DNA from 3 places in the Romboutsia sp. LXY-2 genome. Region 1 is predicted to be linked to each of the others. Evidence: riboswitches for the same ligand, from Rfam matches in the RefSeq annotation. Region 1 holds a riboswitch; each other region holds the start of a gene.

Region 1 (3,291 bases):
TTCTACATAAAAGACCAGATGAATAAACTACTTAATGAGGTTAAGAACACTAATCTGTATTTTGTTATTGTTACCAATGAATTAGGAATGGGTGTGGTACCTGATAACAAGCTTAGTAGAGTATACGCTGATATAGTAGGTAGAATAAATCAACAAATATCAAAAGAAAGTGATGAGGTATACTTTGTAGTTAGTGGAATACCTATGAAAATAAAGGGATAGCATATGAAAAGATTTATATCAATATTACAATTTATGACTAGAATACCTATAAACATGGATACAGGGTTTGATGAAGAGTTTCATAAGACGCTATATTATTTTCCGCTAGTAGGATTTGTTTTAGGTATAATAACATTTTTAATAGGCATAGTATCAACTAAATTATTTGATCCATTTATTGCTTCTATAATAATTACATTAGCAAGTGTAATTTTAACTGGAGGGCTTCATATTGATGGTCTAGGTGATACTTTTGATGCACTTTATAGTTATAGAGATAAAGAAAAAATGTTAGAAATAATGAAAGATTCAAGATTGGGTACAAACTCACTATTAGCGATAATGTTTTTAATATTACTTAAAGTAGGGTTTATAAACAGTTTAATAATCAATGAATCATTATGGCTTATAGTATTTATGCCTGTAATAGCTAGATTAGGAGTACTTACGATAACTTATAAAACAAAAACTCCTAGAGAAAAAGGTATGGGAAACTTATTCATAGGAAAATGTACAATGAACATGATTGTTGTAGGGACTACATATACAGTATTATTAATAATAGCTATTAGTAAATTTATATTTTTGGCGCAAAGTATTGCCATTATAAAAATAATCAGTTCAATAGTTATAGTATTTTTATTTATAAACTTATTTAAGAAACATGTTTATAAAAAAATAGATGGAGTTACTGGAGATATATTAGGATGCACCATAGAACTTTCTGAAGTATTATATCTAGTATATATTTATTTACTAATAAGATAATAAAAAAGCCTTAAAAGAGGTGATGAAATGACTAAATTGATTTTAGTAAGACATGCAGTGACTAAAGATAATGAGCAAAGTAGATTATCAGGTCATATAGACAGCGTATTAAGTGAAGAAGGCAAAAAACAGGTAAGAAAACTTACTAATTACCTAGAAAAACAAAAAATAGACAAAATTTTTGCAACAACTTCAAAAAGAACAAAGGATACTGTAGAACCTTTGGCTAATATAAAGAATATAGGAATAATAGAAAGAGAAACATTAAAAGAAATTAGCTTTGGAGATTTCGAAGGAATAACATTTGAAGAAATACAAAATAATCACCGTGATGAATTTGATAAGATGATAAACCAAGGATATGAATATAAATATCCAAATGGAGAAAGTTTAATTGAATCTTATTATAGAGTGAGTAAGGAAATAGAAAAGATAATTAGTGAAAATGATAATGAAACTATATTAATTTGTTCTCATGGAGGAACTATCAGGAATATAATTTCTTATTTGATATCAAATAGCTATGAATATCATTGGAACTTTAAAATTGATAATGCTTCTGTTACAATGATAGAGGTAGAAAATAGATTTGCAGTAATAAACATGATGAATAATAAAAATTTCGTTTAGATAATAAAATTGAATATTAGATTAATTTAGGTTTTACACTTCTAATTTTAGCAATGAAATAAAAAATATTTCAAAAAGTAAATCATTTAAGGAGTGTGAATTTAAAAGGGAAAAAGGTGAGAAGCCTTTGCAGCCCCCGCTACTGTAAAACGGACGAAACTATTAAATAAAGCCACTGTCTTTTGATGGGAAGGAATAGGAGTAGGATGAAGTTGAGCCAGGATACCTGCCTAATTTAATTTTGTGATGAGATCTTCGGGGTGAGAGATTTTTATTTATATATATATGTTTATTTATTAATAAAAGTCCTATCTCACTAGAGTTAGGGCTTTTTTGTGTATTAAGATTGGATATAAGTATATTGGTATTTGAGATATATAAGGAGAGTAAGGAAATAGATATATAAATTATATATTGATAAGGATGTGAATTTATGGGGAAAAAAATAATGCTTATGGGCACGGCATCTAATGTTGGAAAAAGTGTTTTAGTAGCTGGACTATGTAGAATATTTAAGCAAGATGGAAATAAGGTAGCGCCTTTTAAATCTCAAAATATGGCACTAAATTCCTTTATTACGAAGGAAGGTTTAGAAATGGGAAGAGCTCAAGTTTTTCAAGCAGAAGCCGCAGGAATTGAACCAACTGCAAAAATGAACCCTATATTACTAAAACCATCTGGAAATCACAGATGCCAAGTTATTGTAAATGGTAAAGTAAGAGAAGATATGTCATCAACACAGTATCATGATTACAAACCAAAGGTTGTAAACATATTAAAAGAAACTTTTGAAGAATTAAGTAGTGAATATGATGTTGTAGTAATGGAAGGTGCAGGTAGTTGTGCTGAGATAAATCTCAAAGAGAGAGATGTTGCCAACATGGGAATGGCACAAATAGCTGATGCTCCCGTTATTATAATTGGAGATATAGATAGAGGTGGAGTATTTGCGTCATTAGCAGGTACCATGCTTTTATTAGATGAAGAAGAAAGAAAAAGAGTTAAAGGTGTAATTATAAATAAATTTAGAGGAAGAAAAGAGCTTTTAGGAGACGGAATAAAAATGCTTGAGGAAATTATAAAAGTACCTGTTTTAGGGGTAGTTCCTTATAGTGATGTGAAGATAGAAGATGAGGATAGTGTAACAACTAGATTTAAAAATAAAATGGAGAATAAGGATATTAACATAGAAATAATAAGAACACCGCATATGTCTAACTTTACTGATTTTAACATATTTGAAACACAAGAAGATGTTAGTTTAAGATATGTAAACTATGGTGAAGCTTTAGGAAATCCTGACATAGTAATACTTCCAGGAAGCAAAAGTACAATAGATGATTTAAAGTACTTAAGGGAAAGTGGCCTAGAATCACAATTAAAAGAATTACATAAAAGAGGTAAGTTAATATTTGGTATTTGTGGCGGATATCAAATGTTAGGCAAAAAACTAAAAGACCCATACCATGTAGAAGGCGAAACTGAAGAAATAGACGGTATAGGACTTTTAGATATAGAAACTATATTTGAATTAGAAAAGACAACTACTCAAGTAGAAGCCACAATAAATAGTGGATTATGTGGATATCTAAAAGGACTAGAAGGTAAAAAAGTAACCGGATATGAGATACATATGGGGATAACTTCTAGAGGTAAAAAGATTAATAGTTT
Region 2 (3,291 bases), on a different contig from region 1:
ACTTTTATCTATTTTAGCTGAGAATACAACAACACAATAAACAGTAACTAATCCACATATGAAGCCTACTACTGGAAGTGTAAATGCTCCTAATAGTGGTAACGATGCTCCTGTAACTATTATTAACCCTGCCCCTAATGAAGCTCCTGAAGATACCCCTAGAGTATATGGTGATGCTAATTGATTTTTTAATATTGATTGAACCACTGCTCCACTTGTTGCTAAACATCCTCCAACCATAAATGCTAGCAGAACCCTTGGTAGTCTTAGCTTCCAAACTATTGATATGTTTTTAGGGTCTATACCTTCTCTAAGCGGAATATTTAATAGTTTATTTCCTATTACTGATACAGTATCCAATATGCTAATATTGGAACTTCCGGTAGAAGTTCCAATACATATTATTATAAATGCTATTATTAGACTAAAAATTACTAGTCTTTTATTTTTCATATTTTTCAGGATATATAGCTTTTGCCATTTGGTTTAAAGCTAATATTATTCTATTTGATGGACGAGAAGATGAGTTTCCATCTACTTGATAAACTGCATTATTTTTAACAGCAGTTATATGTTCCCATCCATCACGACCTTTTATTTCTTCAGTTGGATTTTCTACATATGAAACATTAGTTAATATTACATCTGGATTTTTATCTATTACAGCCTCAGAACTTGGAGAAACCCATCCTTCTTCACCTGCAAATACATTTTCTGCTCCTATTAGCTCTATCATTTCATTTAAGAATGTAGACTTACCAAAAGTAAATAAACCTGGAGCTGGTGCTATTTCAAAGTATACTGTTTTTTTATCTTCTATTGTATCACCTATAGCTTTAATTTCTTTTATTTTAGTTTCCATTTCAGAAACTAACTCTTTCCCTTTTTCTTCTTGTCCTACTACATCTGCTATGAATTCTATGTCTTTATATATTCCGTCTATACTATCACTACTTGGTATGTATACTACTGGTATTCCAGCGTCAATAACAGCTTTAAATGGGTCTTCTGCAGAACCTGTTTTATTATGTCCTGATGCTATTATTACGTCTGGCTCTAATCCTATTATTGCTTCAGCGTCTGGATTTGAAAAGTCTAATTTAGTTAAGTCTTTATTTACTCCCTCTATATCACTAGAGTATTTATCTACTGCTACTAATTTGTCTGATATTCCAAGGTCTACTAAAACCTCAGTGTTTGATGGGGCTGTTGATATTATCTTTTCGATTTTAGTTGGTATGTTTACTTCATTACCTTCTCTGTCATTTACCATTCTTTCTTTCTCAGTTTGGCAACCTGACATTGCAAGCATTGTAACCATTGCTACAATTGATAAAAATTTCTTTTTCATCTTAGTTCTCCTTCTTTAACCTTCTTACCTTTTTATTAATTTTCTTTAGAAAGGCTGTGTTTGTTAGAATCAATTATCTCCTTTCAATAAATTTGTAAGATGCCAAATATATAGAACTTTCATATTTCTTAAATTATATTTTGCATCTAACATCTTACCCACAGCAGATATTAGCTTTTATATTAGGTAGTTCTCCCGGCTTAACTTCATCCTACTTTCTAACCTTCCCAAATATTATTCAGTGGTATTTAAGATTTCGTCAGTATCACGGTTACTGGGGTAGCTTGGAATTTTAATCCAATTCTCTATTATGTAATAAATTACACCTAATATATGTCATAAATATTAATTATAATGAAGTTTCATATTTTGTCAATATTTTCTTATAAACAAAATATTAATTACATTTTCAATTAATATTTTAACTTAGGCCATATACAGTGCACTAATCCTTTAACTCTGGTTTTATATAATAAAAAAAGTAGGAAAAATTAATCTCCTACTTTCTAAACCCTAATAAAAATGCTTTAATTGCTTCAGTCTGCTAGGATGTCTTAATTTTCTAATAGCTTTTGCTTCAATTTGTCTTATTCTTTCTCTTGTAACTCCAAAAACTCTACCTATTTCTTCTAAAGTTTTTGGATCATCATCATCTAATCCAAATCTCATTCTTAAAACTTTTTGCTCTTGTTCTCCAAGACCTGTTAACAATTCTTCAATTTTTTCTCTTAAATTGTGTTGTTCTACTTCATGCATAACCACATCTGCAAAGTTTGCATCAGATGGGATAAACTCAACTAAGCTACTATCTTCATCTTCTTTTATTGGTGTATCTAATGAAACTATATTTTTATCTCTTTTTAATATATCAATTACCTTTTCAACTTCAAGTTCACAACATTCAGCAAGTTCATCAAGACTTGGTTCTCTTTGTAATATATTTGATAATTCTTGCTTCTTTCTTTTTACAAAGTTTATTCTTTGATGAAGATGCACAGGTATTCTTATAGTATTCTCACAATCATCTATGTATCTTGTAATACTTTGCTTAATCCACCATGTAGCATATGTGCTAAATTTATATCCTTTTTTATAATCATATTTTTCAACTGCTTTTATTAGTCCGATATTACCCGCTTGAATCAAATCAAGCATATCTACATTTTCTTTTCTATATTTTTTTGCAATACTAACAACAAGTCTGTAATTTGCATTAATGAACTTTTCTTTAGCATCTGGTGAAGATTCCACTATTGCTTTTGCCAATTGAACTTCTTCCACTGCAGACAACATTTTGTACTCTTCTATTTCCTTTAAGTACATCTTCATTGCATTTGATGCATTTGAAGAATCACCATAAATATAATTTTCATAAGTATGTTCCCTTTTTGTAGCCCCCATAATTTAACTCCTTCTATATATATAGTTTGTTAATCGAGATAGTAAGTGTCTGTAGTTTTCCTATATTTTTATAATATGAGTATTATAATAAAAAAATGCCTGTCACTCCCCCTCAAATGTCAATCATTTTCTATTTCTATAATTCTACAATCAACTCAAAAAACCCTTGTTTTTATTTATATTTAATAAAATTATATTATATTTTTCAAGTTCTCATCTTCCGATTAGTGTGTTATTTATTATGTATACATAGAATTTTGAATAATTTTAATATTATTCAACTCCAAATTTATTTTTATATACATATATAGTCTTTATTCTACTTTTAATGTATATTTTCCTTCTTTTTTGTAACTTATTTTCTATTTAAAGAATAAAAGACCGCACATTGTGCAGTCTTTTATCCTCGAACGACGTTATAAACCCCACTATTAATAAATCCTTTGTGTTTGCCCCAACACTGACGGTTTATAGTGAATTTTTAACCATTTAATAATAACATCATTAATTTGTATAGTCAAGTTTTCTTATTTTATATT
Region 3 (3,291 bases), on a different contig from region 1:
TTTCCATTTGGAGACATTGCTCTCTCCTCTTGTAAGCCCATAAGTCTTGGTATACTTGGTCCTGTTATATCTGCATCTAATATTCCAACCTTATATCCCATTTTATTTAATTTTTTCGCAAGTAATGATGTTACGGTAGATTTACCAACTCCACCTTTGCCACTCATTACTCCGATTATATTTTTTATTTTATTATTAGGGTTGTTCTCTATTGTACAAGTAGCTTGTTTATTACAATTATTTTTTGATGGACATGAATTACAATTTCCCATTTTTTTATCCTCCAATTTATATGCATTGTTATTATTTATTGTTATTAATTTAATATTATATTATAAATATACCCTTAATTTTTACTTTACAATCACACAGTTGGATTTAGATTTTTTTCCTGTTCTTTTTGCCAGTAGTTATAAAGTTCTTTTTCCCTTCTAAATAGAGGTAACCCCATATTTTTATATAACTTTACTAACCATGGTAATTCTAATCCTGCTTTAACTATGCTTTCTTCATTAATGAAAACATCTTCGCAAGTTCCTTTTTCAGTAATTTCACCTCTATCTAAAACATAAACATAATCACAAAGTTCATATATTAAGTTCATATCATGACTAGAAATTACTACTTTAATATTATTTGCTCTTAAGTTTTTTATTATATCTACAATGGCTCTAGTGCTTACTGGATCTAAGCCAGCAGTCGGCTCATCTAATAATACAATCTTATTTTCCATAGCTATTACAGATGCAATGGCCACCCTCTTTTTTTGTCCATAGCTTAAAAAATGAACTGGTTTATCAATAAATTCTAATCCATTAACATCTTCTAAAGCCTTATTTACCTTAGCATTAATGGTTTTTTCATCAATGCCAATATTTCTAAGAGAAAATGCAATATCATCATATACTCTAGAATAAAAAATTTGTTTGTCAGGGTCTTGAAATACTATCCCAACATCTTTCCTAAGATTATATAAGCTTTTTTTATCATGTTTAAGAGGCTTATCATCAAATAAAATTTCTCCATATGTAGGCTTCAATATTCCCATTAAATTCATAAATAATGTAGACTTACCTGAGCCATTTGACCCTATTATCCCAATAATATCCCCATTTGTAAAATCCATGTTAATATTAGATAATGCTTTTTCTTTCTTCTCATACTGATATGTTAAATTATTTATTTTAAACATGTTCTTCTCCTACTATATGAAATTCACCATTGTATAATTTTATATCTAATGATATGGATAACTCTTCATATCTTATCATCATTCTTTTAAATAATATACTTGCTAGCATACCTAATGACTTATATGATGTTTTCAAGTTTATATAACCAAATCTTAATTCTTGAGATTTTCTTATATCAATTACTTCTTCTAAAAAAATAAATATAAACCTGTATATTAGCATCGATAATTCTATTACTGTGTCTGGTAATCTCATTTTCTTTAATAAAAATAATAAATCATTAAAAGGTGTTGTTAATACTATAAAGTATACACAGCTTAAACAAGACATTGATCTAATCAAAATATATAACGAGGTGTTTATAGATTCTGTAGATGTGCCTATATATAAATTGTATATATTAAAGCTATAAGCCATATTTTCAGATGTAAATCCTATATTTATCAGATTTAGTCCTACACCTATAACCAAAAAATAAACTGGTATTTTCAATAATTTCAAATAATTTTTCAAATCTATTTTTGCTACACAAACTATTAATAAACTCATAAAAACCATAATTCCCGCTAGTACAACTTTAGAATTAATTAACATTGATAAAATTAAAAATAATGTCCCGATTATGGCTTTTAGTTTAGGATTTATATGTCTTAAGTTGTTGGTGTACGCATATTTATCAATTAATATCATATTCTCTCTACTATCCTAGATAGTATCCAAGCCTCCTTTTTCAATTATTCACACAAAAAAATCCTAGCCACAAGGGCTAGGTATTTTTCAATAATATTTATAAACATAACTATTTTCAAAAACTTTCTCCCACCCCGAAGAAATTAATTTAATATTTTAGGCAGGTCTCCTGACTTAGCTTCATCCTACTCCTTTACCTTCCCATAATAAAATAATCATAGTGGTTATTTAAGTTTCGTCAGCCTTACAGTAGCGGGGGCTGTAGAGGAATTACACCTCTTTCCCTATTAATCTTTTTTCAAGAACCTATAATATATATTTAGTTTTTAATTTTTAGTTAGATACTATACAATTATAAAACATTATTACTTTTATAACAAATCTAACTCTTATTAATTCGATAAAATATATCAATATACCTTCTAAAGTTATTATTTTTTAGTTTCTTATTACTTTTTTAAGATACATAGTTACTATATCTGAAAAGCGTAAAATATCTTTTGTATAGATAAAGTCTTTACCGTATATTAACTTTTCAGCTTCTAGTTCACTTTCTTTTCCTGTAAATACTCCAAGGACTAGTATTCCCTTTTGACGAGCTTTCCTTACTTCATTGGCAGCATCCTTTACTGCTACAATTCCCTTATAAGACATCTCACCTCTAATTGTCCTCTGCCTATCACTACCTATTTTTATATCATTAGGCTTTCCATCACTAAGAATAATTAAGATTTTATTTTCCTCATGCCTATTTAATAACTCCTCAGATACACACTTTATTGCTAATCCATCTCGATTATTCCCAGCTGAAAAATATTCAAATATATTTTCACAACTTTCTACCTTGTCATCATAGTCTTTATATCTTCTTAAGATTGTATAATCTAAAAAGCTACAAAATCCCAGCACCCTATTAGGTATGCCAACTGAAGTTAATGCTTTAGATAATATGTAGGCTTGTGTAGCTACATTTCCTTGGTTTCTGCTTTGAGATCCACTTGCATCCAATAAAATATCTATTACATACTTTCCTTTTTCATTATTTATGTCTTTATAGAATATTTTATTGTTGTTGCTTCTCCCTACTCTCCAACATCTACTAGCATTCACTATTCCACAATCAGAATATACTCTAGTTGTTTCACTTTCTTCTATTAAAATTCTTGATATGTTTTCTCTTAATTTATTTATATTCCTTTTATGAATTTTTATGTTATCCCTAAATTTACTCAGGTTATTTTCTTTTTGTCTTGTAACATATTTTATTTGAAATACATTTTTACACTCACTTCTTAATACACCATCTGTAAAATGGACTCTACATCCTTCATGAATATTTCTACAGTTTTTAGTTTCCATTTTTATGATTTCATTTTTACTCAAATATGATTTACCATAGTAATACTCT

The links. Region 1 has a riboswitch for cobalamin ahead of ACI48P_RS21485 (cobyric acid synthase). Riboswitches for the same ligand answer to the same signal wherever they lie in the genome.
Region 2: linked by a shared signal. The riboswitch ahead of ACI48P_RS10925 (ABC transporter substrate-binding protein) and the one ahead of ACI48P_RS21485 (cobyric acid synthase) in region 1 are both predicted to bind cobalamin.
Region 3: linked by a shared signal. The riboswitch ahead of cbiQ (cobalt ECF transporter T component CbiQ) and the one ahead of ACI48P_RS21485 (cobyric acid synthase) in region 1 are both predicted to bind cobalamin.

What each region holds. Positions count from the first base shown of each region.
Region 1 covers NZ_JBKFGI010000024.1:16,980-20,270, reverse strand. The annotation lists gene cobU (bifunctional adenosylcobinamide kinase/adenosylcobinamide-phosphate guanylyltransferase) at 1-222, shown strand, start outside; gene cobS (adenosylcobinamide-GDP ribazoletransferase) at 226-990, shown strand; gene ACI48P_RS21490 (histidine phosphatase family protein) at 1,018-1,620, shown strand; cobalamin riboswitch at 1,679-1,868, shown strand; gene ACI48P_RS21485 (cobyric acid synthase) at 2,054-3,291, shown strand, end outside.
Region 2 covers NZ_JBKFGI010000004.1:555,864-559,154, forward strand. The annotation lists gene ACI48P_RS10920 (FecCD family ABC transporter permease) at 1-453, opposite strand, end outside; gene ACI48P_RS10925 (ABC transporter substrate-binding protein) at 443-1,351, opposite strand; cobalamin riboswitch at 1,520-1,696, opposite strand; gene ACI48P_RS10930 (sigma-70 family RNA polymerase sigma factor) at 1,865-2,752, opposite strand; gene ACI48P_RS10935 (type I restriction enzyme HsdR N-terminal domain-containing protein) at 3,290-3,291, opposite strand, start outside.
Region 3 covers NZ_JBKFGI010000012.1:209,705-212,995, forward strand. The annotation lists gene ACI48P_RS18075 (Mrp/NBP35 family ATP-binding protein) at 1-272, opposite strand, end outside; gene ACI48P_RS18080 (energy-coupling factor ABC transporter ATP-binding protein) at 365-1,192, opposite strand; gene cbiQ (cobalt ECF transporter T component CbiQ) at 1,185-1,883, opposite strand; cobalamin riboswitch at 2,026-2,208, opposite strand; gene ACI48P_RS18090 (vWA domain-containing protein) at 2,322-3,291, opposite strand, start outside.